Regions from separate parts of the Promicromonospora aerolata genome, predicted to be linked through region 3. Evidence: predicted binding sites of a transcription regulator. Region 3 holds the regulator's gene; each other region holds the start of a gene.
The links. The regulator LexA, encoded in region 3, represses DNA repair genes until DNA is damaged. The targets are predictions, from matches to a motif close to TCGAACANNTGTTCGA.
Positions count from the first base shown of each region.

Region 1: a site for LexA is predicted at 5,476-5,491, ahead of ACFSL2_RS05045 (HNH endonuclease signature motif containing protein). Genes of this name have one in related genera too.
Region 2: a site for LexA is predicted at 1,691-1,706, ahead of ACFSL2_RS05465 (HNH endonuclease signature motif containing protein). Genes of this name have one in related genera too.
Region 4: a site for LexA is predicted at 2,435-2,450, ahead of ACFSL2_RS22625 (HNH endonuclease signature motif containing protein). Genes of this name have one in related genera too.

Region 1 covers NZ_JBHUHF010000001.1:1,110,279-1,118,046, reverse strand. Annotated here, with positions in the region: gene ACFSL2_RS05070 (DUF808 domain-containing protein) at 1-216, shown strand, start outside; gene ACFSL2_RS05065 (GNAT family N-acetyltransferase) at 206-940, opposite strand; gene ACFSL2_RS05060 (hypothetical protein) at 937-1,134, opposite strand; gene ACFSL2_RS05055 (glycoside hydrolase family 125 protein) at 1,337-2,728, shown strand; gene ACFSL2_RS05050 (GntR family transcriptional regulator) at 2,739-3,833, shown strand; gene ACFSL2_RS05045 (HNH endonuclease signature motif containing protein) at 3,936-5,420, opposite strand; gene ACFSL2_RS05040 (glycoside hydrolase family 76 protein) at 5,663-7,564, shown strand; gene ACFSL2_RS05035 (SDR family NAD(P)-dependent oxidoreductase) at 7,604-7,768, shown strand, end outside.
Region 2 covers NZ_JBHUHF010000001.1:1,203,691-1,211,458, forward strand. Annotated here, with positions in the region: gene ACFSL2_RS05455 (ABC transporter permease) at 1-790, shown strand, start outside; gene ACFSL2_RS05460 (cation efflux transmembrane domain-containing protein) at 904-1,542, shown strand; gene ACFSL2_RS05465 (HNH endonuclease signature motif containing protein) at 1,791-3,428, shown strand; gene ACFSL2_RS05470 (dienelactone hydrolase family protein) at 3,434-4,132, opposite strand; gene ACFSL2_RS05475 (NUDIX hydrolase) at 4,209-4,634, shown strand; gene ACFSL2_RS05480 (transcriptional regulator) at 4,631-5,278, opposite strand; gene ACFSL2_RS05485 (FAD-dependent monooxygenase) at 5,355-6,527, opposite strand; gene ACFSL2_RS05490 (nitroreductase/quinone reductase family protein) at 6,653-7,105, shown strand; gene ACFSL2_RS05495 (DUF1684 domain-containing protein) at 7,136-7,768, shown strand, end outside.
Region 3 covers NZ_JBHUHF010000001.1:1,765,651-1,773,418, forward strand. Annotated here, with positions in the region: gene ACFSL2_RS07995 (hypothetical protein) at 1-32, shown strand, start outside; gene ACFSL2_RS08000 (TetR/AcrR family transcriptional regulator) at 34-675, opposite strand; gene ACFSL2_RS08005 (CPBP family glutamic-type intramembrane protease) at 700-1,503, shown strand; gene ACFSL2_RS08010 (hypothetical protein) at 1,801-2,163, shown strand; gene ACFSL2_RS08015 (hypothetical protein) at 2,206-2,823, shown strand; gene ACFSL2_RS08020 (DUF5302 domain-containing protein) at 2,952-3,185, opposite strand; gene nrdR (transcriptional regulator NrdR) at 3,320-3,793, opposite strand; gene ACFSL2_RS08030 (LysM peptidoglycan-binding domain-containing protein) at 3,913-4,359, opposite strand; gene lexA (transcriptional repressor LexA) at 4,609-5,382, shown strand; gene ACFSL2_RS08040 (L-lactate dehydrogenase) at 5,484-6,473, opposite strand; gene ACFSL2_RS08045 (ATP-dependent DNA helicase) at 6,483-7,768, opposite strand, start outside.
Region 4 covers NZ_JBHUHF010000001.1:5,097,975-5,105,742, reverse strand. Annotated here, with positions in the region: gene ACFSL2_RS22640 (branched-chain amino acid aminotransferase) at 1-527, opposite strand, end outside; gene ACFSL2_RS22635 (3-isopropylmalate dehydrogenase) at 685-1,743, opposite strand; gene ACFSL2_RS22630 (VOC family protein) at 1,836-2,234, opposite strand; gene ACFSL2_RS22625 (HNH endonuclease signature motif containing protein) at 2,499-4,388, shown strand; gene ACFSL2_RS22620 (ASCH domain-containing protein) at 4,573-5,184, opposite strand; gene ACFSL2_RS22615 (quaternary amine ABC transporter ATP-binding protein) at 5,373-6,638, shown strand; gene ACFSL2_RS22610 (ABC transporter permease) at 6,631-7,557, shown strand; gene ACFSL2_RS22605 (glycine betaine ABC transporter substrate-binding protein) at 7,627-7,768, shown strand, end outside.

The DNA.
Region 1 (7,768 bases), 660 kb from region 3:
GTGGACGGCACCGGCTGGGTGCCGGCACCGTACGACTGGGTGCACCACCTGGAGGTGGCGATCCACGACGGCACCGGCGCGTTCGGCGGCACGCTCGGCTGGCTCTTCAACACGCTGTGCTCGGCGATCGTCGGCCTGGTGGTCGGCGCCGCCGTGGTGGCCGTCATGCACCTCCTGCCGTCCCGCAAGAAGAAGGACGAGCCGGTCAGCCACTGACCGGCGTGCGCACCGTGCCGAACGTCAGGCTCCCCGGACGCAGCCGGAAGCCGAGACGCTCGTAGAGCCGGATCGCGTTCGTGTTGCCCGCCGAGGCGTGCATCATGGCGCGCGCGCCGCGCTCGTGGGCGTGGTGGACGACGTCCAGGACGAGTCGCGAGGCCAGTCCTTGCCCGCGGTGCCGCTCGTCGGTGGCGACGGCGCTGATCTCCGTCCAGCCGGCGGGCGCCAGGCGCTCGCCGGCCATGGCCACGAGCTGCCCGTCGCGCCGGATGCCGACGTACCGGCCGAGCAGGTAGGTCCGCGGCAGGAACGGGCCGGGCTGTGCGCGCGCCACGAGGTCCAGCATCGCGGGGACGTCGGCGGCGCCGAGGACCACCGCCTCGTCGTCGGGCCGGCCGTGCAGGCGGCCGGTCTCGACGAGCTGGGCGCCCTGGAAGACGTCGCCGCGGACCCAGCCGGGCGGCAGCACCACCGACTCGGGCGGCGCCGGGAACTCGGCGCCGTGCCCCACCAGGTCGACGATCGCGTCCCAGACGCCAGGGTCGTCCCAGGTGCGGACGGCGGCGAAGGGCGAGACGTCGGCCGGGTAGCGGCGGGCGAGGTCGCCGCCCTCGGCGAGGTGGGCGTGCGCGCCCGTGAGCGCCGACCAGGCGGGGTTGTCCAGGACGGGGTCGTCCGCTGCCTCCCGAGGGGCGCGGCGGTCCGTGTCGATGATGCTCATACGAGGTTTCCGGACGTGAGGTTCACGTCCATCCCAACGGGCGCCCGACCAGCTGCATTCCAGCGGCTCACGCGTGGCGCGGCACCGTGCTCGAACGCCGCTCGCGGAGCCTGGCGGGCGATCCGGATGTCGTCGTCGCCTACCACCGACACGTCGCGCGCGTCGAGCCCGGCCTCCGCGACGGCGCTCAGCACGCCGATCGCCAGGTGGTGCCGATGGCTCGCTAGCCTGACGACTATTACCACTATTGCAATACTTTGACATGGTGGTAATCCGTTCGTACGCTCCTCGGCAGGTCAGGCCGCCGACGGCACGGCCGAGGAGGAGACGGGCGATGAGGTTCAGGTTGAGGATGAGGTTCAGCAGGACTGCGGCGGCGCCGACGGCGGCCGGGTCATGACGCGCGCGCCGGCGTCCGGCCCGCCCGCCCTGTACACCCGTGAGGTCCTCGCCGGGCTCGTCGGCGCGGTGGCCGACCGGCTCGGCGACCGGATCGCGGACGCCGTCGGACGCTGCATGTCCGACACCCTCGCCCGCACGATCACCCGGCACCCGGACGGCACCGCCTTCGTGATCACGGGGGACATCCCGGCGATGTGGCTCCGCGACTCCACCACGCAGCTCGCTCCCTTCCTGCACCTCGTCGGCGCGGACGAGCGGCTGGCCGACACGGTCGCCGCGGTGTCGCGCCGACAGCAGTCCTCGATCCTGCACGATCCCTACGCCAACGCGTTCAACGACGGCCCGACCGGTGCCGGGCACCGGGACCGGACGGGGCGGTCGGGCACGGGGGAGTCGGACACGAGGCAGTCGGCGTGGGTCTGGGAGCGCAAGTACGAGATCGACTCGCTCGCCTACCCGGTGCAGCTCGCCCACGACCTGTGGTGCGCCACGGGCCGGACGGACCACCTCGAGCGGTTCGGGCAGGTCGCCCGCACGGTCGTCGATCTGTGGCGTGCCGAGCAGCGGCATCACGAGGGTTCCCCGTACACGTTCGAACGGGACGACTGCCCGCCGTCCGACACGCTGGTGCGGGACGGGCGTGGCCCGCGGGTCGCGTACACGGGCATGACCTGGGCCGGGTTCCGGCCCAGCGACGACGCCTGCCGGTACGGGTACAACGTGCCCGGCAACGCGCTGGCCGCCGTCGCGCTCGGCCACCTGGGCCGGATCGCGTCCGACGTGCTGCACGACGACGCCCTGGCCACCGACGCCGCGGCCCTGCGGTCGGACATCGAGCGCGGCATCCGCGAGCACGGCGTCGTCCCAGGACCGCGGGGCGAGGACGTGTACGCCTACGAGGTCGACGGGCGCGGGGGAGTGCTGCTGGCCGACGACGCCAACTCGCCCAGCCTGCTGTCCCTGCCGCTGCTCGGCTGGTGCGCCGCCGACGACCCGCTCTACACCGCCACCCGCGACCTGGTGCTCAGCGACGCCAACCCGTACTACTACCGTGGGTCGGCAGCCGCCGGCATCGGCAGCCCGCACACGCCCGCCGGCCACGTCTGGCCGATCGCCCTGGCGATCCAGGGGCTGACCTCCACCGACCCGGACGAGGCCCGCCGCCTGCTGGACCTGATCCTGGCGACCGACGCCGGGACCGGGGCCGTGCACGAGTCGTTCCACGTCGACGACCCCGCCGTCTACACCCGCGAGTGGTTCTCCTGGGCGAACGCGATGTTCTGCGAGCTCGCCCTCGAGGTCGCCGGCCTGCGCACCTACCGTCGCCCGGTCATCGCCCCCACGGCGCGGACCACGGTAGATTCACCGGTCAGTTCCGACCGGTGAAAGGGCACCCGTGAGCCAGCCGCTCTACCTCGAGGTGTACGAGAAGCTCCGCGACGCGATCCACGCCGGCACGTACCGGGTCGGCGACCGGATGCCCGCCGAGACCGAGCTGACCAAGCAGCTCGGGGTCAGCGCCATCACGCTCAAGCGCGCGATGGACCTGCTGCGTGCCGACGGCTACATCACCCGCAGGCCACGGCTCGGCACCGTCGTCGTGAGCGAGACCGCCACGGCCGCCGTCGGTGCGGGCGGCGGCCCCACGCCCCTGATCGGGTGCGTGCTCACGGACTTCGACGACGCCTTCGGCACGCGGGTGCTCGCCGGGCTGGTCGACGCGTCGGGCAGCGTCGCGAACGTGGTGGTCAAGCGCAGTCTCGGCAGCCGCGAGGCCGAGGACGACATCGTCCGGGCGCTCGTGGCCGACGGCGTGCAGGGGCTGATCCTCGAACCGAGCTCGTCGCAGTACGTGCCCCCGGCGGTCCTGGAGCTCATCACGCAGTCGTTCCCGGTGGCGATCCTGGACCGCGTGTTCGACGGCGTCCCCGTGACGTCCGTCTGCTCCGACAACGTCTCGGCGGGGCGGCAGGCCGCCGAGGTCCTCTTCGCGGCGGGGTACGACCACGTGGGGCTGGTCTCTGCCGCGAACAGCGTCTCGACCGTGCAGGACCGGCTCGACGGCGTCATCGACGCGCACGCGACCCGGCACGTCCCGTTCGACCCGGCCCACCAGTTCCGGCAGGTCCGGTCCACGATCCCCGGGAGCGGCGTCGCGCCCGACGACGACCTCGGCGAGCTCGAGAAGTTCCTCGCCACCCATCCGGAGCTGACGGGGCTGGTGGCCACCGAGTACAACATCGCCGTGCTGCTCCGCGAGGCCGCGCAGCGCGCCGGGCGGACCGTGCCCGACGACCTCGGCATCGTCTGCTTCGACCACCCGGACGCGTTCCACGACCAGGCGCGCTACCGGTTCACGCACCTCCGGCAGGACGAGGCGCGCATGGGCCGCGAGGCGGTGGGCCTCGTGCTCGCGCAGGTCCGTGGCGCGGGGCAGGTCACCAAGGTGACGTTGCCGACCGAGCTCGTGCCGGGCAGCTCGACGCGCTGAGCGCGCGGCGTCCGGCTCAGCAGGGCGGCCGGTCGTCGCCGGACGGGCGTTCGGCCGTGGCACGGGCGTGTCGCAGAGGCCGGCCGGTCAGGGCGCGCAGGGTCAGGTCGTGACATGCGTGTCCAGGACCGTCGGTGGTCGCGCGTGGGTGCGGCCGGTCGGAGCCGTCCAGGTGGTGACACCGCTGAGAGGGTCACGGACGACGCCCCACCCGGCGTGCGTCTTCAGCAGGTGGTGCCGGCGGCACAGTGGCTGGAGGTTCTGCGCGCGGGTCTGGCCAGGGGACCCAGGTGGTCGGGCCGCTGGGTCGTGGTCGAAGGGCACGACGTGATCCAGGTCGCCCCGGACGGCAGGGACGTCGCAGGTCAGGAACGTGCATGTCTCGTCACGTGCCTGGACCGCGGCGCGCAGCAGCTTGCCGGGCTGGTACGTGGTGGTGGAGTAGTCCGTCAGGATCCCGGTCACGGGGTCGGTGACGAGGCGTTGCCAGGTCGCGTCCTCGGCGATCAGGCGTGCCGTGTCGGCGGGGATCGGTCCGAAGCCCGCCAGGTCACCTGGCGCGTCACCCAGGCCGAGCAGCGTGCCTGCCGGCACCGTGACCCGCACCACCGGCCTGGTCGGCGTGATTCGCACGACCTGGACCGTCTCGTGCACGACGGGTGCCCGTCCGCCACACGTGCAGGCGGTCGCCTCCGCCGGGGAGGTGCTCGTCGCCGTGTCGGCTCCGGTGCCGGTCGCGGTGGAGGTGCCGGTCGCGGTGTACCGGTCCGTGGGCACGAGGCGCCCGGTGACGATCCCGGTCAGGGAGTCCGCGCGAAGCTGGCCCAGCGTGCGGTCCTCACCGGCGACGTGTCGGAGCTGGTGGGCCATGTCGTCGACCACGCCCCAGACCGCGGCCGCGTCCACAGCCGGCAGGTACGCCGAGAGCCAGCCCATGTCGTTCTCCGCACGGTCCACCTGGACGCACCGCTGCTCCGCCGCGGCCCTCGCGGCCTCGCCGGCAGCGTGGCGCGCTTTGGCGAACGCGAGCATCCGGGTCTGCAGCCACTTCCACGTCCGTCGGGGCGCCTGGGGCAGGAACCGCGTGATCGCCTCCGTCCGCTCAGCCACCGTCAGCTGCGTCGCCGACCGCAGCAAGGTGTGCGCCTTGCGTACGTCGATCCGCCCGGCGACCAGCGCCGCGATCACCGTGGGGTGCTGGGTGCCGGACTCGGCCCGGACCACGACCTCGGTCGCCTCCCGCTCCGTGACGACGAGCTCGCTGGTGACCTGGCCGACCAGGGACGCGTGCGCCAACGGGTTGGTCTCCCTCGCGGCCCGTTCGGCGACGACCCGGGCCTGGAGACCAGCGGCCCAGGACTGCAGGCGTCCGCACGCCGTGGCGAGGTCGGCGAGTGCGTCGTCGGGCAGCTCGGCCAGCAGATCGGGGTCCAGCTCGGTGGCCCGGTCCGTGGCGTCGGCGACGACCCGGGCCAGCTGGGCGCCGGGTGCACCGGCCAGCGCCTGCTGGAGGATCTCCACCGGGCACAGCACGACCGGTACGACGGACGGCGGCCAGTCCAGACCTGCGGTCTGACCTGCGTACATACCTAACACCTCCTCATCTTGTTCATGGCAAGACATGCTGAGCCGTGCCAACCCTGCGGACCTGTGTTCGACCCTAATGGCCACCACTGACATCACACCCGGCGGTCTGCCCGCCGGGCAGGGGGTGCCGAAACCCGGCCGACGGGGGATATCCACTCAGGTAGGTGCATTTCACCTGTTCCTAATGTAGGTTTTGCGATGAATCCGGGACGCAACGTCGCGCCCGGGGGAGGAGCTCATCGATGTCGATGCTGCGTCGCATCCGCCTGGTCCTGCTCAGCCTCGCCGTGCTCGTCGGCCTTCAGCCGGTGGTCGCCGTCCAAGCGGCACCACCCCCACAGCTTCCGGCGGCGTCCGGAGCGACCGAGGTCGCCCGTGCCCGGGTCGCGACGGAGGTGCTGCTGGACTCCTACGACGAGCAGAAGGCGTGGTTCCCGTCGAGCTGGTGGAACTCCGCGGTCGCCCTGCAGACGATCGGCGACTACATGAAGCGCACCGGCGACCGGAGCTATCTCGACGAGCTGGACCACAGCTTCGAGACGAACAAGGGTCCGTTCCCGGCCGGCGAGCGGTCCACGGACGAGATCTACGGCAACTTCACGAGCCGGGCCATCGACGATGCCGGATGGTGGGCGCTGAACTGGGTCACCGCCTACGACCTGACGGGTGACCAGAAGTACCTCGACATGGCGGGGACCATCGCGGACTTCATGCATGGTTTCTGGGACCCGAGCACCTGCGGCGGCGGCATCTGGTGGAACGAGGAGCGCACCTACAAGAACGCCGTGACCAACGGGCAGTGGGTCCGCCTGACCGCCGAGCTGCACAACCGGATCCCGGGTGACACGGCCTGGTTGGAGCGGTCCCAGGAAGCCTGGGACTGGTACCTCGCCAGCGGGATGATCAACGCGGACGGCCTGGTCAACGACGGGCTCACCGACGACTGCGCCAGCAACGGCGACACCGTCTGGAGCTACAACCAGGGCCTGGCGATCGGCGCCCCCCTGGAGCTGTGGCGAGCGACCGGTGACCCGGAGCTGCTGGCTACCGCACAGCGGTTGGCCGACGCCGCGCTCGCGTCCGACGAGCTGGTCACGGACGGCGTGCTGACGGAGTCGTGCGATCCGCTGGGGCGGACGTGCGACGACAACCAGAAGCAGTTCAAGGGCATCTTCATGCGCTACTTCACGGAGCTGGCGGACAGCACGGACGAGCCGCGCTACGACGCGTTCGTCGACCGCCAGGCCGAGACCATCTGGGCGAACGACCGCGACTCCTCCGAGCGGCTGGGCCTGCGGTGGGCCGGGGCGAGCAGCGAGGCGTCGCCGAACGTGTTCGACTGGCGCACCCAGGCGAGCGCCCTCAGCGCCCTGATCGCCGACGTTCCGCAGGACGCGCCGCGCCGGTCCCTGTCCGCGACGATGTCACCGACCCAGCTCGTCATGATGCCCAGCCCGGGCGCGGCGTCGTCCGTGCGCACCGCGGTCGAGGTGGCGGCGACGTCTCCTGGCCGGCGGCCGGTCCACGTGGACGTGCGCGTCAGCGGTCCGGACGGCTGGACCGTGGACCCGGTCAGGAGCCGGGTCGAGCTGGCGTCGGCGGGCGACGGCACCCCGGCTCGGGCGAGCGTACCGCTGGATGTCTCGGTGCCCGCGGACACCGAGGACGGCAGCTATCCGGTGGCGGTGACCGTCACTGCCCGGCCCGGTCTCACCTACACGACCCGGGCCACGATCCAGGTGGCGAGCACCATCGACTTCGATGCCGGGTCGACGCAGGAGCTCGCATGGCTCTGGGACGCCGGCGGATCCGGGCTGAGCCATGTCGGGAGCCGGTTCGCCGACGGCACCAGCCACTTCATCTACAAGTTCCCGTTCCCGGCCGAGGCCACCTCCGCCGAGGTGACCCTGACCATCGACAACCAGTACGTGGTCGACGTCGGACCCGACGGCGAGAGCTGGACCACGGTCCTGGCCGAGGACGAGCAGATCCGCGACAGCTCCAACAAGGCCGACCACACGCTCGACCTGACGCCCCATCTGGGACCCGACAAGGCGGTCTACCTCCGGGTGACCGATGCCTTCACCGAGGACGGGTGGGGCGGCGGGGTCTACCACGTCTCGGCCCAGTTCGGCACGTCCTGAGCCCGGGCCGTCCGCACCGCGCGCGGTAGGTTCGGGTCCATGCGACTCGAGGGCAGACGGGTACTGGTCATCGGCGGTGGCGGCGGCGGGATCGGCCGCGCGGTGACGCGGGCGTTCGGCGCGGAGGGGGCCGCCGTGGCCGTGGCCGACCGGGATCCGGAGCGCGCGGACGAGGCGGCGGACGAGCTCCGTGCCGCCGGGGCG
Region 2 (7,768 bases), 560 kb from region 3:
GACCCTGACCCCGACCCGGCCGCTCCCCCGCCGCAGCTTCCTGCGCGACACCCGGATCGTGCTGGTCCGTGAGCTGCGTCCCGTGGCCCGCGACCCGTTCTCGCTGCTCTTCGGCCTGGTGCAGCCGCTGGTGTTCCTCGGGCTGTTCGGGCCGTTGCTCGCCGGGTCGGCGGGCGGCGCGCTCGGCGGCGACGTCTGGTTGTGGTTCGTGCCGGCCGTGCTGGCGATGACCACGCTCTTCGGCACGTCCGTCACGGGCTCCAACCTGCAGCTCGACCTCTCGTCCGGCGTGCACGAACGCATGCTCGTCACCCCGCTCTCCCGCCCCGCGCAGCTCGTGGGCCGCGCGCTCAAGGAGATGGTGCCGATCATCGCCCAGTCCGCCGTCGTGCTGCTCGTCATGCTGCCGTTCGGCCTGCGACCCGACCCCCTCGGCGCCCTGCTCACGCTCCTGCAGCTCGCGGTGCTCGGCATCGGCGTCGGCTCCCTGTCCTACGCGCTGGCGCTCGCCGTGCGCAGGCAGGAGTGGATGTTCTGGGTGGTGCAGCAGACCGTCCTGTTCCCGGTGATGCTGCTGTCGGGCATGCTCCTGCCCCTGGAGAACGGCCCGGCGTGGATGCGCGCCGTGTCGGCGGTGAACCCGCTGCGCTACGTCGTCGACTCTGGCCGTGCCGCCTTCGCCGGGGACGTGCTGTCCGCGACGGTGGCGTGGGGCTGGGTGGCGGCGCTGGTCACGGCCACCCTCGGACTCGTCGTGGGCGTGCGGGCGATGGTCCGCTCGGCGGACTGAGCGGCGGGGGGCATCCCCGGGCCGGCGACCCGCCGTCGCCGGCCCGGACCGTCACGGGACCAGGATCCGGACCTGCGGGGTCAGACCCGAGCACTACGCGGACAATGACCACCGTGACCAGGCCTCCCGCGTCCGGCGCCGGCGACCCGCATGCCGCCCGGCTGCGCCGCACCGTCCTGATCGTCGCGGCCCTCAACCTCACCTACTTCTTCGTCGAGCTCTCCGTGGCGCTCATGGCCGGGTCCGTCTCGCTCCTCGCCGACAGCGTGGACTTCCTCGAGGACACGGCCGTCAACCTCCTCATCCTCGTCGCCCTGAGCTGGCCGCTCGCCCGGCGGGCACGGATGGGCAAGGTGATGGCCCTGATCATCCTCGGCCCCGCGGCCGTCGCGGCCTGGGAGGCGGCACACCGGTTCGCCGCGCCGACGGCCCCCGACGTCGTCCCCGTGGTCCTGGCCTCGCTCGGAGCGATCGCCATCAACGGCACCAGCGCCTGGCTGCTCGCGCGGGCGCACCACCACGGCGGCTCCCTCGGCCGCGCGGCGTTCCTGTCCGCCCGCAACGACGTGCTCGTGAACGTCGCGATCATCGCCATGGGCCTGCTCACCGCGTGGACCCGGTCGGGCTGGCCCGACCTGATCCTCGGTTGCGCGATCATCCTCCTCGCGCTGCACGCGGCCCACGAGGTGTGGGAGGTCAGCGAGGAGGAGCGCCTGGCCGCGAAGGCGCTCGCGGGCGAGAAGCTCGACTGAGGTCCGTGCTGGCGGTCCCCGAGCGCTGAGCTGCGCGGCGGTGGCGCCGGACGATCCGAGCGGGTGTCACTACGGCAGACGGGCGTGGTTCGCGCGTTCTTACGCAGGGGGCAGAAGAACACGCGGATGTCAGTGACGCGGGATAGTGTCGAACACGCGTCCGCAGGAATGATGCGGTCAGCGGTGGCTATCGGATGGACGGGCTCAGAGGGGGTGCTGGTATGCGGGAGGGACTGCAGGATGACGGCATGACGGGCTCACCCCTGGCCGGCACGCACCAGCCGGACTGGCCACCGGACAGTGTCCCGGTGGTGCTGTGGCCGGAGGACGTCCTGCGGCAGGCCCTGGCGCAGGTGCGTGGCGTGCGCCTGGCACGGGTGGTCGCGGAGGCCGTCGACCTGGGCGGGGAGTCGGGCGCGCTGGGCGGGCTGTCGGATGACGCGCTCGGTGATCTGATGGTCGCGTGCGGGCGGTTGCAGTCCTGGGCCGCCGGCGTCCAGGCCCACGTGGTGGCCGAGCGGGCCGCCCGGGAGTCTCACGTGCTGGCGCACGGCTCCCTGATCGGGCAGGTCACGGGCGAGCTGGTGGTGACCGAGCCGGAGGCCACGGAGGTCGTGGTCCGGGCCGAGTCCGGCGCCCGCCACCCGAGCGTGATCACCGCGCTGACCACCGGGCAAATCGATGTCCGCAAGGCACACACGCTGCTGCGGTCCGCGACCCAGCTCACGGCCGCCGAACGGGCCGAGGCGATCACCCGGTACCTGCCCCAGGCACCCCGACGGACCTGGAAGTGGCTCCAGACCCGGATGCTCGCGTTCGCCAAGACGCGCCACGGCACCACCGAGACCACCAGGGCCGCAGCCCAGCACCGGTGCGTGCAGGTCGATCGGGCCGAGAACGACATGGGCTGGCTGACCGCCTACCTGCCCGCGACCGACGCAGCCGCCGTCTGGGGCGTGGTGGACGACATGGCACACCAGCTCCGCCACGCCACGGGCGACGACCGCACCCTGGGACAGCTCCGCGCGGACTCCTTGACCGGGATCATCACCGGCCGCCTCCTGCCCGCGGACCGTGACACCGACCCCGACCGCGACCCCGACACGCGCGACGGCGTCGACGGCAGCAGCGCAGACGCAGCCGTGTGCACCTGTGGTGGACGGGCACCGGTCCAGCAGGTGACCGTCCAGGAGATCGTGCGGCCGGTGCGGATCACACCGACCCGACCCGTCCTGCGCGTCACCGTCCCCGCCAGCACCCTCCTCGGCCTGGACGACGCCCCCGCCACCCTGGACGGATACGGCCCCGTCCCCGCGGACACCGCCCGCACCATCGCCCAGGACGCGACCTGGCAACGCCTGCTGACCGACCCCACCACCGGGATCCTGACCGACTACTCCACCACCACCTACCGACCCGGCAAAGTACTGCGTGCCGCGGTCCAGGCCAGGGACGCCACCTGCACCTTCCTGGGCTGCACCACCCCCGCCGACCACAGCGACCTCGACCACATCCGACCGTTCGACCACACCGCCAAGAACACCAACGGACGCACGGACCCACGGGGCCAGACCAACGCCCACAACCTCCATGCCCTGTGCCGCAAGCACCACCTCCTCAAGACCCACGCCGGCTGGGACGTCATCCGCGACCCCGACACCGGCCTCACCACCTGGACCACCCCCACGGGCCGCACCCACACCCGCACACCCACGGTGCTGGACACCCACGTCGAGCTCGACCAGATCGACCCCGGCACCAGCCACGACCTCACCCTGCACGCCTTGACCGGCCAGCACCTACCCCGCGCCTACGCCACCACCGAGCCCGGAGCGGTGCAGACCGAACCGAGCACACGGACCGACCCCGACCCACCACCCTTCTGAGTGCGTCAGCGCTCTCCGTGCCCCGGCTCCCCCAGATGCTCGGCGAAGAAGTCCAGCGTCCGCTCCCACGCGTCCGCCGACGCCTCCGGATCGTGCGACATGCCCTGGACGCGCATCAGCATCCCGAGCGGGCCGGTGTACTGGGCGAGGAACGAATGGGTCGCCTCCGGGTACACCTTGACGTCCGACGGGACGCCCGCGCGGTCCAGGCCGGTCCGCAGCTTGTCCACCTCGGCGACGTCGACCACCTTGTCCCGTGCTCCGAAGCTCGCCACGACCGGACACGGCGCCGAGAGCATCCGATCGAGCTCCGCCGGGTCCTGCCGCCCCTCGGGAAGCAGCCCGTAGTTCACGGCGGCGGCGTCGAACCCGCCACGGCCCGCGGCGACGAGGGCGAACCGCCCGCCCATGCAGAACCCCATGATGCCGACCCTGCCGGTGCAGCCGGGCCGGACCGCGAGCGCTGCCCGCTCGGACTCGAGCCGTTCGAAGGCCGGGCCCTCGTCGTGGACGAGTCCCCGGAAGACCTGTCGCAGGCAGCGTCCCCGCTGGTACATCGACGGGGCGTGCACGAGGTAGCCCTGGCCGGCGAGGTGGTCGCAGACCCGGCGCAGCTCCGCGGTCATGCCGTAGGCGTCGTGCACCACGACGACACCGGGGAAGGGGCCGGCACCGTCGGGGACGGCGGTGTATCCGGGATGCACGGGGGCCTCCTGTGGGCTGGGGATGATGTGCGCTGGGGGGATGATGTGCCCCATGTTTACCAGCACAGATGCCGGCATGGACCTGCGGGTCGCCGCCTACGCCCTCATCACCGACGACCAGGGCCGCATGCTCCTGCCGCACTGGAACGAGGGCGCGCACAGCGGCTGGACCATGCCGGGCGGCGGCATCGACCCGGGCGAGCACCCGGACGACGCCGCGGTGCGCGAGGTCCTTGAGGAGACGGGCTACCGCGTCGCGCTCGACGGCCTGCTGGGCGTGGACAGCGCCGTGGTCCCCGGGCCGGCGCGGGTGGACCCTTCCGCGCGTCCGATGCATGCGGTGCGGATCGTGTACCGGGCGCACGTCGTCGGCGGGGAGCTGCGCGTCGAGCAGGACGGCTCCACCGACGGCGTCGCGTGGCACACGCCCCAGGAGGTCGACACGCTGGAGCGGGTCGAGCTGGTGGACCTGTGCCGCCGCTGGGCGGGGCTCATCGGCTAGGCGCCCCGCTGGACGCCGAGGGTCGAGAGCAGGTCCTCGTGCAGCTCCATCCAGACCACGTGGCACGATCCGATGCCGGTGCCGGCCACCCACTCCCCCTGCCCGGACCGGGCGCGGCCGAGCGCGGCCGAGAACCGGGTGTCGTAGCCCGCGAACCGCTCGAGCGCCGAGCTCAGCTCGCCGACCAGCGGCGCGAGCTCGGCGTCCAGCGCCTCGAGCTCGTCGAGAACCTGCGCGTCCCAGTCCGGGTCGGTGTGGGTGTTCGGGCTGAGCCGGTCGCCGTCCTCCGGGCGGAGCTGCCAGTCGGTGCACGCCTGCAGCAGGCGGGCATTCAGCGGACCGAACGACTCGTGCACCTGCTCGACGACGGGCCGGGCACCCGCGTCGGCCAGCTCCTCGGCAAGCCGCCGGTCGTCCTCGGCGCGCCCGCGGTCGGTCAGGGACCAGCCGGCGGTGTCCGCGAACGCCGCCTGCCGGACCCAGCCGTACGCCTCGTCGTCGAGCAGGGTCTCGCGGGTCTCCGCCTGGTCGAGGCCGAACCGCTCGGCGACGGCGTCGTCGTCCGCCATGCCCTGGATCCGCACGGAGTGGAGGACGAGCAGCTCGGGGTCGGAGGATCGGCCGAGGTCCGGAATGTGCGTCATGTTTCGCACCGTGCATCCTGGTGCCGCCGGTGTCAACGCGGGTCGGTACGCCCAGGGAGAAGATCTGCCGAACGGCTCACGAGGTGAGCTGCAGCCTCCGCTGGAGCAGCGCCGAGACGGGCCGGTAGGAGGCGAGGCGCAACGGCAGGTCGCGCAGCCAGAGCCGGAACGGGTCCGCCGGTGCGTACAGGCCCTTGACCTGGCGTCCGAGCTTCTGCTTGCGCTCGGCCTCCGGTCGGATCTCGGCCTCCCACGCCTGCAGGGCCGTCGGTACGTCCGCGTGCCGCTCGAGCGCCGCGCCCAGCGCGTCGGCCCCGCCGACGGCCAGCGAGGAGCCGAAGCCGGCGAAGAGAGTGACGCACCACGCGGCGTCGCCCAGCAGCACCACGCGTCCCCTGCTCCAGCGGTCGACGACCATCTGGCTGATGGTGTCGAAGTACACCGACTCGGCTCCGCCCAGCTGCTCCAGGACCGTCGGCGCCACCCAGCCCATGTCCGCGTAGGCGCGGGGCAGCGCGACCTGCGGGCCGTCGGCGAGCTCGTCCATGGGCCGCTCGGTGCGGTACCCGAAGAACGCCACCGCACGCTCCCCGCCGAGGCTGACGATCGCCAGCGTGCGGCCGGTGTCGGTGAGCGAGGCCGTGACGCCGGGCTCGACGCCGTCGGGCAGCGTGTCGAGCGTGAACACGCCGGCCATGTGGTTCAGGTCCAGGCGCAGGTCGTCCTCGGCGCCGAACACGAGGCGCCGGGTCGCCGAGTGCAGGCCGTCCGCGCCGACGAGCAGGTCTGCACGCTCGACCGTGCCGTCGTCGAGCGTGACGTCCACACCGTCCGTGTCCTGCTCGATGCCCGCGACGGTGGTGCCGAACCGGATCTGCACCGTGTCCGCGCGGGACACCTCCTGGTACAGCACGTCCTCGATGTCGCCGCGCAGCAGGTTCAGCGACCGGTCCCCGACCATCGCCCGGACCGTCGGGCCCGGTACGGAGAACCTGGTGCGGCCGTCCGGCCGCACGTAGTCCATCCGGTCGGGAGTGATGTGCCGCTCCGTCAGCTCGGGCAGGATGCCCATCCGCTCGGCCGCGTCGTACCCCACGCCCGCGAAGGTCACGGCGTATCCGCCCGAGCGGCGCGACGGCGTCCGCTCGGCCACCACGACCTCCCAGCCGGCCTGGTGCAGCCGCAGCGCGGCACCCAGCCCGGCGATACCGGCTCCCACGACGACGGCGCGACGACGGCTTGCGGTCATGTCAGGTCTCCTTGATGAGGGGTGAGCGACCGGGTGGGCCGCTCTGGCTCTATAAAAACACACGAGTCGGTTTGTTTTCAAGGGCCGGCTCCTATCCTGGAGACTCCCGATCCGGAAGGCACGACATGACCTTCAGCCACCCCACCGGCACCCGCGGCGCCAAGCAGCCCGGCCGCATGTTCCGCTGGATGAACCGGCTGATGATGGGCCGCGCCCGGCGTGCCGACGGCACGACCATGGGGATGAACCTCCTGGTCCTGACCACCGTCGGACGCAAGAGCGGACAACCCCGCTCGACCCCGCTCGCCTGGTTCCCCGGCCCCGACGGCGACTGGCTGGTCGTCGCGTCCGCCGGGGGCGCGCCCGCCAACCCGGCGTGGTACCTCAACCTCGCCGCGCACCCGGACCAGGTGACCGTCGAGCAGGCGGGTCGCAAGGTCGCCGCGACCGCACGAGAGCTGCACGGGGACGAGCGCGCCGAGGCCTGGGAGCAGATCACCACCGCGGTGGGCCAGTTCCGCAAGTACGAGGAAGCGACCGACCGGAAGATACCCGTCATCCGGCTGACGCCCCGGTGAGTGTCGGTGCCCGTGGGTAGTGTCGGACGCATGACGCACGCCGCCACCACCTCGCCGGCCACCACAACCCTCCGGACCGCGGACTGGCGGCGGCGGGTCTTCGCGCTGTACGCGGGCGTCCGCGTCCGGGCTGCCGAGGACCCGGCCGCCGCGCACGCCTACTGGACCATGACCCGCGACGAGCTCTTCGCGACCCACCCCGCATCGCCCGTCCTGCCCGAGGACAAGGCGGGCTTCAGCGGCCTGTCCGTCGCACCGTACGACCCGGCCTGGCGCCTGACGGCACCCGTCGTGCCCGCCGAGCCCGGACCCGACGGCGCTCCCCGCCGCCTCGACGTCCCCACCGGGACCGACGGCGTCGTGCCGTTCGAGCTGCTCGGGAAAGTGGTCCTGGACGGGCTGGGCTCGCTCGACGTGTGGCGCCTGGCCTCGTACGGCGGAGGACTGTTCGTGCCGATCAAGGACGCGCTCGCCGGCACGCCCGGCGGCACGTACGGCGGCGGCCGCTACCTCCTGGACACGATCAAGGGCGCGTGGCTCGGCCACGCCGGCAGCACCGACGGCCACGCGGGCGGGTACGACGACGGCGTGGGCGAGCTGGTGCTCGACCTCAACTTCGCGTACAACCCCTCCTGCGCCTACGACCCGGCGTGGACCTGCCCG
Region 3 (7,768 bases):
CCGTGGATGTGGAGGGCCCGACGTTGCGCTGAATCAGTCGCTCGGTGGTCCGGCGCCGAAGATGGCGCGGAGCGGTAGGTCGATGGGTGAGTCGGTGAGCGGTGTACTGAGGGCTACCGCGCTGCGCGGGTAGGCCGAGAGCTCGTCGTCGGTCAACGGCGTCCGGCCCGCCTCGGCCGAGTCCGGTCCCGCTGGATCCGACGCCGCCAGAAGAAGGTGGCCGTGCACCCATTCGGTGAGGAACAGCGTGGCCCTGGCCGATCGGCTCGTGTCCCAGCCGAGGGAATCGGCGAAGAAGGTGAGCAGCGCCTCGTGGAGCGCGAGGGATCCCGGACCGATCACTGGCTGGCCGGCCAGGAGCTCGACGTGCCGCGGGGAGTCGCCGAACGTGCGCAGTAGGTGCCGGAGGAACTCGCCCAGGGCGGTTCGCGGATCGTCGCCCTGGAGAAGGCCGAGGTCGAGCCGCGTGAGGAAGCCGTCGCCGAGAGCATTGCGCAGCTCCGCCATGGTCGGCACGTAGGTGTAGATCGCGTTCGGCGCGACGCCCGCCTCCTGCGCGACGGCGCGCAGGGAGAGCCCGGCGATTCCCTTGCTGCGCAGCACCTGGTCGGCGGCCTCCAGGATGCGAGCGCGGGTCAGGTCGCCCCGTGGCCCGCGACGTCGTTGCTGTGACATCTCCCGATGCTACAGTGCCGAATTGTGCAGCGAACAAACAATGCCCCGGCGCGCGTGGCTCTGGTCTTCACGGCGCTCACCCTTCTCGTCGTCACCGTCCTGTGCGGTGTGTTCCTGGCCGCCGGATGGACCCTGCCCGACTGGATCGTCGTGGTCGGGCGCTGGATTCCCGCCCTGGTCTCGCTCGTGGTCATGCGGCTGTATCCGCTGCCCGGCGGTCTCGCGACGTGGTGGGCGCTGCGGCCCGGCGGATGGCGGCGCCTCCTGCTCGGCAGCGGGGTCGCCGTGGCCGTGCTGCTGGCGGCCTACGGCGCGACGGCCCTGCTCGGTAGCGTGCTGGGGATCGTCGCTCCCCTGCCCTGGGCGGACCTCTCGTCGATCCTGCTGTTCGTGGTGCCGTTCGTCCTCGTCTACTCGCTGAGCACCTTCGGCGAGGAGGTTGCGTGGCGTGGCTACCTGCAACGCCTGCTCTCGGGATGGGGCTTCTGGCGCTCGTCCGCGGCCATCGCGGCCGTGTGGGTGCTCTTCCACGTGCCCCTGCACGGCACCCTGGCCCTGCAGGGCACCCTGCCATGGCAGGCACTGCTGGGCAGCACGCTCCTGCTGTTCCCCCTCGGCCTGCTGCTCAGCGCAGCGGTCTGCCGGTTCGGCAGCGTCTGGCCCGCTGTCTTCGCTCACGCACTGCCGATGTCGGCCCTCAACCTGGTACGCGACCCGGGCGCTCTCACCTCCGGACCGTTCTGGTCGTTCACGGCCATCAGCGCCGTCGTCCTCACCGCCGCAGCCGTCCTGCTCGCCCCCCGTCGCGCCGCAGAACCAGTCCAGTAGGCCCGTGCACCGTCGCCGGCGTGGCGCGGATCTCCCCCGCCCGGGGGAGCGAGGTCACCTCAGACAGTGAGGGAAAGGGGTGCCCGTGGGTGGAAACGTAACGCCCATGAACGTGAACCCGATCAGGCCCGAGCCCCGCACCGGACCTCACCGTCGCCTCGACCTCGCCACCCGGTGGCTGGCGCCATCGTCCCTGGTGGCCTGCCTGGCCGCCGGCGTGCTGGCAATGGTCCACCAGCCCTACGACTCCGTGGCGCGGATGAGCCCGGCGTGGTTCGTCCTCGCCGGTGATCCCTGGTGTATCCGGCACTCAAGGTCTCCTGGGCCCTCGGCAGCTCCTGGGCGGCACCGCCCGGCGCGGTGGGCGTCGTCGACGCCACCTTCGTGGTCACGATCGCGCTCAGCATCGCGGCTGTTCCTGCACTGGCGGTCGCGCTGCGCTGGTGGGACCGGCCCGCCCCACGCTGGGCACGACCGGCGGCGCTCCTCGGTGGCATGGTCCTCACCTCGATCGGAGCGTCGGGCTTGTGGACCACCTGGACCGACTTCTTCGCCGGTCGGCTCGGCCCGGGGGACGAGCTCGTGGGCCTGCTCGTCTACGGCGGATGGCTGGTGTGGGGGTTGTCCACGATCACGGTGTCGCGTCGCCTTCAGGCATGAGCACATCGACGAAACTTTCAGCACTCAGAGTCAGGAGCAAGGATGAGGCTTGACCACGCAGCAATCTTCGAGCAGGCCTGGGACGCCCCTGGCACCACGTCGGTAGAGCTGCCACCGGTGGCGGTGAACGACGTGCTGCGCGACCGGTACGACGTCCGGCCACCATTCAGGTATACCGGCTCGCAGCTGTGGGACATGGAAAGACGCAAGGCCACGGCGCCGGACAAGTACATCCCGACGGTCGTGCGCCCGGGCAGCGCCGATACGTTCGAAAGCGTGCACCATGGCGAGCTCGAGGACTTTACCCGCGTCTCGGATCAGCGGCTGTGGACCGACCCGGAGCGCTACGCGACGGTGATCGAGCACGTCCGCCTCGATCACGAGAACCGGCGTGCGTTCTTCCTCGGCACCAACAGCTTTCGCGCACCCGACGGCCGCCTCCTGACGGCCGGCGCCGGGCAACCGCTCTTCCACGTCGAGCACTCCGTCGGCGGGAACGAGGAGGCCCCGCTCAACCTCTGGCGCATCGTCCACCTGACCGACACGCCCGACCCGGCGCTGGTCGCCGCCTTCGACCAGCTCGCGAACGAGCAGTACCTGCGCGTGTTCCTAGAGGTCCACCTGCGGGAAGACCTCGGACGCCGGCTGGTCCGGCGGTGACCTGCGTGTTCTCCCGTGCCCTCATCGTGACGTTCTCATCACACCAGCTTCCTCCCGGTGCGACATGAGGTACGACGAAGGCCGCTGATCTGGTCGTTCACCAGGTCAGCGGCCTCCACCACCGAGGATCAGCCGGACTTGCGGCGGAACATCTTCTGCACGGGACCGGTCGTCTCCGAACCGTGTACCGCACCGGTGTTCACGTCGCCGGCGGCGGTCCGGTGCTGTGCCGCGTTCTTGCGGTCCAGCGCCTCCTTGAACCGTGCCTTCGCGTCCTTGCTCGGCGCCGTCGCGACCTTGGGCTCCTCAGCGCCCTGGGTCTCGACCTCTGCCTCCTCGGCATTGGGCTTCTCGTCCGTCACACCGATCACCTCCTCTTGTTCCGGGGGTCCCTCGATCGGGTCCGTCGTCCGCCCAGCCTGCACCACGGCACACCTGGGTGCCAACATTTTTCACGGGTGCCCGGGCCGGGGGGAGAGCCGCGTGACGGCCTGCCTCAGGCCTGCTGGGCGGCGGCCCGCTCCGCGCGCTCGGCACGGAGCGAGGTGATGGCGCTCTCGAAGTCCTCGAGCGAGTCGAACGACTGGTAGACGCTGGCGAACCGGAGGTAGGCCACCTCGTCGAGCTCACGGAGCGGGCCCAGGATCGCGAGCCCTACCTCGTAGGCGTCGATCTCCGCGCTGCCGTTGCTCCGCAGGGTCTCCTCGACGCGTTGGGCCAGGATCGCCAGGTCGTCGTCACTGACGGGACGTCCCTGGCATGCCTTGCGCACGCCCGCGGCGACCTTGTCACGACTGAAGGGCTCGGTGGCCCCGGAACGCTTGACCACGGACAGGCTGGCGGTCTCCACGGTGGTGAACCGTCGGTTGCAGTTGGGGCACTGCCGGCGGCGCCGGATCGACAGGCCGTCGTCGGCGGTCCGCGAGTCCACCACGCGCGAGTCGGCGTGGCGACAGAACGGGCAGTGCATGCTCACTCCTGCGGGGTCGTCCACCGACCGGAGGCCTCCGGTCGCGTCCCGACGGTAAGCGGGCAAACCACCCCCATGCAACATCGCCACACCATTTGACGATGATTCGACGCCCCTGGTCACTCCTTGGGAAGGAGCAGCAGCTCCCCGACCCGTAGCGCACCCGAGGACATCTGGTTCAGCTCCTGGAGCCGCGCGACGGCGTGCCGGACATCCTCGCCGGGCTCCGCGATCTCCTGGGCGAAGCCCCAGAGCGACTCCCCCGGCTGCACGGCGTGCACCCGGACCTCCGTCGGTTCACCCGGTGCGCTGGCGACCGCCGTCGCACCCCAGGTCACCATCGGCGCGAGCAGGAGCATGGCCAGCAGCACGAGCGCCACCCGGCCACGTCGGGTGAGCCGCAGGCCGGCCAGCCCGAGCCGGTCGGCCACCGTGCGCGACCGGGCCGGCGAGAACGTCGGCACCGCGGTCGGCCCGGACGCCGGTGCGTACGACCGGCCGTACGCCGGTGCATACCTCTGCCCATACGCCGGGGTGTACTGCCGCAGCGGGATCACGTCCCCCATGGCCCCTCCTCGAAGAGTGACTGAGCTCTTGTCGTTCATACAAGCGTTCGTCGAACGCCCGTACCATTGTGTAGCACGGGACACCGCCGATGTCGAGACACGCTCGAACATTCGTTTGAGCCGAGCGAGTTTGTGATCTAGAGTGGGTGACGTAGGGAGAACATTTGTCGGAACGGGAGGGGCACGGGCATGACGGGACGGGACGGGACCAGCGACACGAGAGCCGTCGACACGGCACCAGCTGTCGACATGACACTCCCTGGCGTCGCCACGCTGGACGCGCCAAGCGACAAGGCGGTCGCTGACGTGCACACGATCTCGCCGACAGACCGCCTCACCGAACGGCAGCGCCTCGTGCTGGACACGATCCGGCAGTCGTTCGAGACGCGGGGCTACCCGCCGTCGATGCGTGAGATCGGCGAGGCCGTCGGGCTGGCCAGCCCGTCGAGCGTCAAGCACCAGCTCCAGATGCTCGAGAAGAAGGGCTTCCTGCGCCGCGACCCGAACCGGCCGCGCGCGATGGAGCTCGTGGAGCCCCTGGCCGAGCAGGTCGACAAGCCGACACGCGGCGAGATCCACTGGCCCGAGCCGCGGCGCAGCGGCCAGGTCCACTGGGGCAGCTCGGTGCCCGACGACGCCAGCACCCCGCCGCCGTCGTACGTTCCGCTGGTCGGTCGGATCGCCGCCGGTGGCCCGATCCTGGCGGAGCAGGTCGTCGAGGACGTCTTCCCGCTCCCCCGCCAGCTGGTCGGTGACGGTGAGCTGTTCCTCCTCAAGGTCGCGGGCGACTCGATGGTCGACGCCGCGATCTGCGACGGGGACTGGGTAGTGGTGCGGCGGCAGAACGTCGCCGAGCAGGGCGAGATCGTCGCGGCGATGATCGACGGCGAGGCCACGGTGAAGACGTTCAAGCAGGCGGACGGCCACGTGCTCCTGCTGCCGCAGAACCCGGCCTACGAGCCGATCCCGGGTGATGAGGCACAGATCCTGGGCCGCGTGGTGGCCGTCCTGCGCAGCCTGTAGGGCTTCACGACAGAGAGGTCCCGACAGCTCCGACCAGCGGAACGGCCCGCCGGTCGGAGCAGTCGGGACCTCTTGCGTCGCTCGGCGGCCGAGGCCGTCGCTCAGAAACCGAACCGCTTCTGGACCGCCCGCACGCCGGCCGCCGAGGCACGCAGCCCCGTCAGCTCGTCGTCGGACATCGGGACCCGTACGGAGTCCGTGACGCCGCGACGGTCGACGAGCGACGGCACGGACAGGCACACGTCGCTGATGCCGTGGTAGTCGTCCAACAGCGAGGACACGGGCATGATCCGGCGCTCGTCGTTGAGGACGGCCTCGACGATGCGGGCACCGGCCAGACCGACGGCGTAGTTGGTCGCCCCCTTGCCCGCGATGATCCGGTACGCGGAATCGACCACCTCGTGGTGCACCTCCGAGCGTACGGCGGCATCGATCGGCGGGTGTCCGCCCAGCGGCACCCAGTCCAGCAGCGGCACGCCACCGATCGTGGCGGAGCTCCAGAGTGCGATCTCCGAGTCGCCGTGCTCCCCGGCGATGTACGCGTGCACGTTCCCGACGGCTACGCCGCACCGGTCGGCGAGCACCACGCGCAGCCGCGACGAGTCCAGGACGGTACCGCTGCCGAACAGCTGCTGCCGGGGCAGGCCGGAGATCTTGAGCGCCGCGTAGGTCACCACGTCCACGGGGTTGGTCACCATCAGGTACGTCGCGTCCGGGGCGACCTCCACCAGTCCGGGCAGGATCTGGTGCATCAGTCCGATGGTCGCCTCCGCGAGGTCGATCCGGGTCTGCCCGGGCTTCTGCTTCGCGCCGGCGGTCACGACCACGACGTCCGCCCCCGCGCAGACGCCCACGTCGTCCGAGCCGACCACCTGTGCCTGGGACGTGAACATCAGACCGTGCTGCAGGTCGAGCACCTCGGCCTCCACCTTGGCCCGGTTCACGTCGTGCAGGGCGATGGTGCGAGCCGAACCCCGGGTGAGCGCGGCGAAAGCGAGGGTCGAGCCGACCGCCCCGGCTCCCACCACCGCCAGCTTGGTGGTGCGTGAGCCGGACGGCTGCGCGCCCTGGACGTCCGACGGGGCTGTCATGTCCCCAGGCTAGGTGTCGAGCCGCGCCAGCGCGGCGCGGACCAGCGCGGAGTCGGTCGTGGGCCAGAACCCGGGCATCGACCGGGTGAGGAACGACGCGTACCGTGCGGTCGCGAGCCGGGGGTCGAGGACCGCCACGACTCCGCGGTCGTCCATGCTCCGCACGAGGCGTCCGGCGCCCTGCGCGAGCAGCAGGGCGGCATGCTGCGCCGATACCGCCATGAACCCGTTGCCGCCCGCCTGCTCGACGGCCCTGGCGCGTGCGGCCTTGACCGGATCGTCCGGCCGCGGGAACGGAATGCGGTCGATGAGCACGAGCTGGCACGACGGCCCCGGCACGTCGACGCCCTGCCACAGGGACAGGGTGCCGAACAGGCAGGCGGTCGGGTCGTCCGCGAACTGGCGCACCAGCGTGGGTAGCTGGTCGTCGCCCTGCGCCAGGATCGGGAAGTCCAGCCGCTCACGCATCGCCTCCGCCGCCGCGTTCGCGGCGCGCCGGGACGAGAACAGGCCGAGCGTGCGACCACCGGCGGCCGTGATGAGCTCCGCGATCTCGTCGAGCTGCGCCTCCGTCGTCGGCTCCCGGCCCGGCGCCGGGAGGTGCCGCGCCACGTAGAGGATGCCCTGGCGCGGGTAGTCGAACGGACTGCCGGCGTCCAGACCCTGCCAGGGCGGGGCGTCCTCGCCCTTCAGGCCCAGCGTTCCGGCCACCGGCTCGAACGTGCCGCCCAGTGCCAGGGTGGCCGAGGTGAAGACCCCGGTCGCCTCGCCCAGCAGGTGCGTGCGGATCAGGCCCGCGACGTGGAGCGGCGCCGCGTGCAGGCGGGTCACGTTGTCACCGAACCCGCCCCAGCCGTTGTCGGGGCGCGAACACCACAGCACGTCGGCGGTCGTGTCCTGGAACGCCATGCGTTCCGCCGTCTCGAACAGCTGCAGCATCGCACCCTGCGCCATCTTGAGCCCGGGCTCGGGCTGGCCGGGTGGCTGCCCCTTGCCGCCGTTGGTGTCGGGCTTCAACGTGCTCAGCACCTCGCGCGCGGCGTCCCGTACCGCACCGACCGCCGTGCGCAGATCGTCCGGCAGACCGTTCGGGAACCGCTCGGCGGTCGCCGTGACGAGCAGGGTCCCGAGGGCCTGCGCCGCCTGGTCGAGGGTGTCGGTGTTCGTGCCGGCGTGCCGGCGGGCCAGCCGCGCGGCGTTCTCCACCGAGGCCATGGACAGGTCCACCGTGGCCGACGACGTGACGCGGTCGGTGAGCTCGTGCGCCTCGTCCACCACCACCACGTCGTGCTCCG
Region 4 (7,768 bases), 3.3 Mb from region 3:
TCGACCTCGAGCGCCGGACGCACCCCGAGGAACGCCTCCGACGCGAACATGAAGGGCCGCAGATAGAGGGACGAGTCCTCGCCGTCGGGCACCCAGTCGATGTCGGTACGGACGAGGGCGGCGAGCGACCCGATGAAGTCGTCCACGCTGAGCGCGGGGAGCGCCAGGCGGTGCGCGGAACGCGCGAACCGCGCGGCGTTCTGGTCCGGCCGGAACGTCCAGACCGAGCCGTCGGCGTGCTTGTAGGCCTTGAGGCCCTCGAAGATCTCCTGCGCGTAGTGCAGCACTGCCGTCGCGGGGTCGAGCTGCAGCGGACCGTACTTCTCGATCCGCCGGTCCTTCCAGCCGTCCGCACTGGTCCAGGAGACCCGGGCCATATGGTCCGTGAACACCGTTCCGAACTTCGGTGCGCTGAGCGCCTCGGCGCGCTCGGCCTCCGGCGTCGGCACGTCGGTGGGCCGCACGTCGAAGAGCGCGACCAGGTCTTCGAGCCGGGTCGGGAGGATGGGATCCGTCGTTGCTGTCATGTCGATGCCTTTCACCGGAATGCTGTTGTCAGTCTTCCACGCCCGGCAAGGCAGGAGGAGCATTCCGTGCCGGGCGCCTGCCCCGGACGGCCTTCGACATACGACGGCGGCGCCCGAGTTCGGTCTGCGTGACCCGGGCTCGCCGTGGTGCGACGGGCTACTCGGTCACGCGGGCCGCAATATCGCGGCCTACCTGGTCGGTCGTGCGTACAGCGTCGCCGCGTTCCGCGAGGTCCGCCGCGACGGCGCCCTGAACCTTCGCGGACTCGTCAGCGAAGCCCAGGTGGTCCAGCAGGAGGGCGACCGAGAGGATCGTCGCCGTCGGGTCGGCCTTGCCCTGGCCCGCGATGTCGGGGGCCGAGCCATGCACCGGCTCGAACATCGACGGCGCGGTGCGGTCCGGGTTGATGTTGGCCGACGCCGCCAGCCCGATGCCGCCGCTGATCGCAGCGGCCTGGTCGGTGAGGATGTCACCGAAGAGGTTGTCCGTCACGATCACGTCGAACCGGCTCGGGTCGGTCGTGAGGTAGATGGTCGCGGCGTCCACGTGCGCGTAGTCGGTGGTGACGTCGGGGAACTCGGCGTTCACCTGCTCGACGGTACGGCGCCACAGGTGGCCGGCGTGGACCAGCACGTTGTGCTTGTGCACCAGCGTCAGGTGCTTGCGCTTGCGCGCGTTGGCCCGGGTGAAGGCGTCCCGGACCACGCGCTCGACGCCGAACGCGGTGTTGACGCTCACCTCGGTGGCGATCTCGTGCGGCGTGCCCACCCGCAGTGCACCACCGTTGCCGACGTACGGCCCCTCGGTGCCCTCGCGGACGACGACGAAGTCGATCTCGCCCGGGTTCGCCAGCGGGCTGGACACTCCCTCGAACAGTTTGGTCGGACGCAGGTTCACGTAGTGGTCGAGCGCGAAGCGCAGCTTGAGCAGCAGGCCGCGCTCCAGCACGCCGCTCGGGACCGACGGGTCGCCGATCGCGCCGAGCAGGATCGCGTCCTGCGCCTTGATCTTCTCGAGGTCCTCGTCGGTGAGGGTCTCGCCCGTGGCGTGCCAGCGGCGCGCGCCCAGGTCGAACTCGGTGGTGGAGAGCTTGGTGCCCGACGGCGCCAGCGCCGCCTCGAGCACGGTGAGCCCCTGCTCGACGACCTCGGTACCGATGCCGTCACCTGCGACCACTGCGAGGTCGATACCCTCTGTCCTGCCCACCTGTGCCATGTCCGGAGCCTACGCGTGCGACCAGGCGTCTGAGACGCGGGTCTCACCCAATGGACGCATCGATCGGCTCTATCGGTGGGTTCGACGGGCGGCTACTGCTCCCGGGCCGAGAGCACGCAGAACTCGTTACCGTCCGGGTCCGTCAGCACGGTCCAGGTCGCGTCGTCCGGCTGCCCGACGTCGATCACGGTCGCCCCCAGCTCGACGAGCCGGGCGATCTCGGCGTCCCGGTCGTCGCTCGTGTGCGGCGCGAAGTCCCAGTGCAGCCGGTTCTTGCCGACCTTCTGATGCTCCACCGGGACGAACACCATGCCCGGTGGGACCTGGTGGAAGTCCAGCTTCTCCGAGAGCTCGAGCGCCCAGGGCGGCACCAGCACGGACTCCTCGTCCGTCTCGAATCTGACGTCCCAGCCCAGCGCCTCGGCCCACCAGCGGGCGAGCTTCTTGTGGTCGGTGGACTCCACCACGGTCGAGTACCAGCGCAGCGTCATCGCCTTCACCTCATGTCGGGACCTGCGGCGCGCCTCCCGCGCCGCTGCGCCCACCGTAGGAGGCGACACTGACACGCGGACGGGAGAAGTCGGGTGGGTGCGTCTTGAGCATGGGGGTCCGTGGCACGCAGGGCGCGGCCTGCACGTCTTCTTCTACGGATGGCAGAAGCCCCGGTCCGTGTCAGTGGTGCCAGCTATGATCGAACAAATATCCGCAGTGATGGTCCTATTGACAGGTTCTTGACCAAAAGGGGTGAAGTCGGCATGGGCGCTGGGCAGCACTACGCGGGCATGGGCAGCGTGCTCCTGGACGACCCGGCCGGGGACGACTGGGTCCTGGGTGAGCTCGCCGTGCGGGACGGGACGGAAGTGCGCGTGGTGCCGCACGACGAGGTCCCCGCCTGGGTCCTGAACGCCCCGCCCGGCCCTTGGTCGGACGCCGCTCCAGACGGCCTGCTGGACAACGCACCGGACGATGCACCGGACCGGCCGCCGCAGGGCGTGCCGGTGGCCCTGTGGCCGGTCGGGCTGCTGCAGCAGGCGCTGTCGGGCGCACCTGGCGACCGTCTGGCGCGGGTGGTGGCCGAGGTCTCCGCGACGGAGGCCGACCGGCTCGCCGACCTGTCCGACGACGCGCTCGGCGACCTGGTGAGCGCATGCGGGCGGCTGCAGGCCTGGGCGGCCGGTGTGCAGGCCCGAGCCGTAGCACACCGCGCCGCGCGCGAGACCCACCCGCTGGCGCACGGCTCCCTGGTCGGGCAGGTCACCACCGAGCTGGTGGTGACCGAACCGGAGGCGACCGAGGTCGTGGTCCGTGGCGAGTCCGGCGCCCGGCACCCCACCGTGATCGCGGCTCTGGAGGCGGGGCGGATCGACGTCCGTAAGGCACAGACCCTGCTGCGTAGCGCCGCCCAGCTGACCGTGGCCGAGCGCGCCGAGGCGATCGCCCGGTTCCTTCCCCGTGCGCCGCGCCGCACGTGGCGGTGGCTCCAGGCCCGGATGCTCGAGTTCGCCAAGGCCCGCCACGGTGCGGCGGAGACCGCCAGGACGGCGGCCCAGGGGCGCTGCGTGCAGCTCGACCGGGCGGAGAACGACATGGGCTGGCTGTCGGCCTACCTGCCCGCTGTCGACGCGGCAGCGGTCTGGGGCGTCGTGGACGACATGGCCCACCAGCTGCGACACGTCACGGGCGAGGAACGCACGCTGGGACAGCTCCGCGCCGACTCCCTGACCGGCATCATCACCGGCCGTCTCCTGCCCGCCGACCGTTACACGGACACGAGCACGAGCACGGACACGGACACGGACACGGACACGGACACGGACACGAGCACGAGCACGAGCACCGACCCTGGGCTCGGAGCCGGCGACGACGCTCACCCGGAGGGTCTGGACGTCCCGGGTACCGGCGACGCCGACCCCGCGGACCAGCCGGTGTGCACGTGTGGTGGACGGGCGCCTGTAGTGGAGCAGGTCGTCCAGGAAGTGGTGCAGCCGGTACGGGTCACGCCGACCCGCCCCGTGGTCCGGGTCACCGTCCCGGCCAGCGCACTGCTCGGCCTGGACGACGCGCCCGGCGAGCTGCGCGGCTTCGGACCGATCCCCGCGGACGTCGCCCGGGTCATCGCCACCGATGCGACCTGGCAGCGGCTGCTCACCGACCCGAGCACCGGGGTCCTGACCGACTACTCCACCACCACCTACCGACCGGGCAAGGTGTTGAGCGCCGCCGTGCAGGCCCGCGACGAGACCTGCACGTTCCTCTTCGGGTGCGACAGTCCTGCCGCATGGGACGACCTGGACCACATCGTCCCGTTCGACCATGACCTCGACCCGGCGACCTCGCCACCCGGTACTCCAGGGCAGACCCGGGCCGCCAATCTCCAACCCCTGTGCCGCAAGCACCACCTCCTGAAGACTCATGCGGGCTGGGGCGTCGTTCGTGATCCCGACACCGGGATCACGACCTGGACCACGCCCACCGGACGTCAGCACGAACGTCCGCCGACCGTGCTGGATCCCCACGCCGTGCTCGAGGACGTCGATCCGGACACCAGCGGCGACCTCACCCTCCGTGCGCTCACCGGCCAACGCCTGCCCCGCAGCTACGCCACCACCGAACCGGGAGCCCTACCCACCGACCCACCCTTCTGACCAGCACCGCAACCACCACATTCAGACGGTCCAGGTAGTGTCCGCGATCGACTCAGCACCGTCCGCGAGGCACATCACCACCCCGGCGAGACGATGCGTCTACCGCGGCGTGGTCGGCTTCGCCGGATTGGTCCTCCCGCCGGCGTGAGCCGGGCGGAGCCACAGCAGGACGCAGCCCGGCCGGTCAGAGCCTCGGGTAGAGCAGCTCGAACCGCTCGCACACCACCGGCATGTCGGGCGCGAACTCCCGGCCCTCCGGAAGGTTCCGGCGGAAGTAGGACTCGTGCCCGGCGCGCCAGGACTCGAGCGTGCGGTCGTCCTCGCCCTCCGCCGCGGCGAAGTCCTCGTCGACCTCCTCGAACGTGGTGGTCTCGACGCTCGTGGTGCGGATCAGGGCGCGCGGGTGGTTGCCGCCGTCCAGGAGGATCGACAGCTCGCCGACCACGGGCAGCGGGGCCCCCTCGTCGTCGTAGTCCCACAGCGCCGACGACGTCGCCGTCTTGTCCCCCGCGAGGACCGCGTCGAGGAGCCGCTCGGCGAGCTCCGGCTCGTCACCGAACGACCACGCCTGCGGCGGCACGGTCTCGCCGACGGTCTGACCCACCACGATGCTCGCCTTCGCCATGCCCGCGTACTGCCGGGTGGCCGCCCAGAAGTCGAGCACCTCGGCAGCGACCTCCGCGTCCTCGACCGGGACCGCTTCGGGCTGGAACGTCGCGGGGTCGAAGGGCTCGGCCCGGGACTCGTCGGTCGGCTCGTTGTCGTCCGCGGCCTGCGGGTTCACGTCGTGGTTCACGGGGACATCCTGCCCTACCGGCCATCGCCCGACGAGGCCTCGGGCCGCATTACAAACCCTGAACGATCCGATAACGAACCCTTACCGAGTTTGCATGTGCGTGACCGACCGTGGTCTGGTGATCGACGGCCCATGTCGCACCCCCGTGCCGGGCCCACATCATTTTCCTGCCAAGGCAAGGAGGCTCTGTGCCAGCCATCGAGGCACATCATCTGTACAAGGTGTTCGGCCGTAAGGCTAATGAGGGCGTCAAACGCCTCAAGGCCGGTGCCGACGCCGACGAACTGAAGAAGTCGGGACTCACACCCGCGGTCATCGACGCGTCGTTCACCGTGGAAGAGGGCGAGATCTTCGTCGTCATGGGCCTGTCCGGGTCCGGCAAGTCGACGTTGATCCGCATGATCAACGGGCTCCACCCGCCGACCGCCGGCCACGTGGAGCTCCACGGCGAGAACATCACCGCCGCGACCGGCAAAGATCTGCGCCGGCTGCGCCGCGAGCGCATCAGCATGGTGTTCCAGCACTTCGCGCTGTTCCCGCACCGCTCGGTCATCGACAACGCCGCCTACGGCCTCGAGACCCAGGGCGTCGGCAAGGAGGAACGGCGCAGGCGCGCTCACGAGGCGCTGGAGCTGTGCGGCCTGACCGGCTGGGACGAGCACCTGCCCAGCGAGCTGTCCGGCGGCATGCAGCAGCGCGTGGGCCTGGCCCGCGCGCTCGCCGCCGACACCGACATCCTGCTGATGGACGAGGCGTTCAGCGCCCTCGACCCGCTGATCCGGCGCGACATGCAGGACCAGCTGATCGAGCTGCAGCAGAAGCTCGGCAAGACGATCCTGTTCATCACCCATGACCTCAACGAGGCCATGCGCATCGGCGACCGCATCGCCATGATGCGCAACGGGCGGATCGTCCAGGTCGGCACGGCGGAGGAGATCCTCACCGACCCCGCCAACGACTACGTCGCCCAGTTCGTCGCCGACGTCGACCGCACCCGCGTCCTGACGGCGTCGTCCGTCATGGAGCCGCCGGCCGCGGTCCTCGGCGCCGAGCAGGGGCCGCGCGCCGCGCACAAGCTGATGCGGGAGCACCAGCTGCCGGCGATGTTCGTCACCGCGCGGGACCGCACGCTGCAGGGCTACGTCACCGAGAACGAGGTCAGCATGCGCCTCGAGCAGAAGAACCTCGACGGCCTCCTGAAGCCGGTGCCGGACTTCGCCAGCGTCTCCCCCGACACCTCGCTCGCCGACCTGTTCGGCCCGGCGGCCGAGACCCCGGCCATCGCCGTGGTGGACGACAACGGCAAGCTCCGCGGCGTCATCCCGCGCATCACGCTGCTCTCGGCCCTCGCCACCCAGACCGACGCCGAGATGGCCGCTGCCCTGAGCGCCCCGGCACCCGATACCGGTCCGGCACCCGATACCGACGAGACGAAGGAGGCCGTCCGTGGCTGAGAGCGCCGTTCCCCAGACGATCGTTCCGCCCCTGCCGATCGGCGACCTGCTCGAGTCGGGCTTCGAGTGGTTCAAGGAGACGTTCGACGCGTTCTTCGACTCCGTCGGTGACCTCGTCGACGGTGCCATCGACGGGATCGCCGGCCTCCTCCTGCTCCCGGACCCGCTGCTGCTCGTGGGCCTCTTCGCGCTGCTCGCGTGGCTCATGCGCAACTGGAAGCTCGGGGTCGGGACCCTGGTCGGCATGGTCGTGATCATCGGGATGGGCATGTGGGAACCCGCCATGGAGACCCTGGCCCTCGTGATCGTGGCGACGCTGCTCGCTCTGGTGATCGGCATCCCGCTGGGCATCCTGGCGGCGCGCTCGGCGGTGGTCAGCCGCATCACCAAGCCCGTCATGGACTTCATGCAGACCATGCCCGCCTTCGTGTGGCTGCTGCCGGTGGTCATGCTGTTCAGCATCGGGGTGGCCGGTGCGCTGGTCGCCACGGTGATCTTCGCGCTGCCCCCGGCCGTCCGGCTCACCGAGCTGGGCATCCGCCAGGTCGACGGCGAAGTGGTCGAAGCGGGCCAGGCGTTCGGCGCCGGTCCGCGCCAGATCCTCAAGGACATCCAGCTGCCCCTGGCCCTGCCGACCGTGATGGCCGGCGTCAACCAGGTGATCATGCTCGCGCTGTCGATGGCCGTGATCGCCGGCCTGGTCGGCGGCGGCGGACTCGGCGACGAGGTGGTCGGCGCCATCTCGACGCTCGACCTCGCGCGCGGGTTCGACGCCGGTGTCTCCGTGGTGATCCTGGCGATCTTCCTCGACCGGCTCACGGCCTCCATCGGGTCCCGCCGTCCCGGGCACGGCCGGCTCCGCGAGCTGCGCGGCCGATTCACCCGCACGCCGGCCAAGACGCCGGCGCGCGTGGCCTGACCCACGCTCGTACCCAGACCAACGACTCCCATACATCACGAATACTGCATACGAAACGGAAGGACACCGATGATCGGCACGACCGGCAAGCGGATCGGAGCTGCGACCGCGGCTCTCACCCTGACCCTCAGCATCACGGCATGCGCCTCAGAAGACGGGGCGAGCGGTGGCAGCGAGAGCGAGACCGACAAGACGATCACGCTGGGGATCA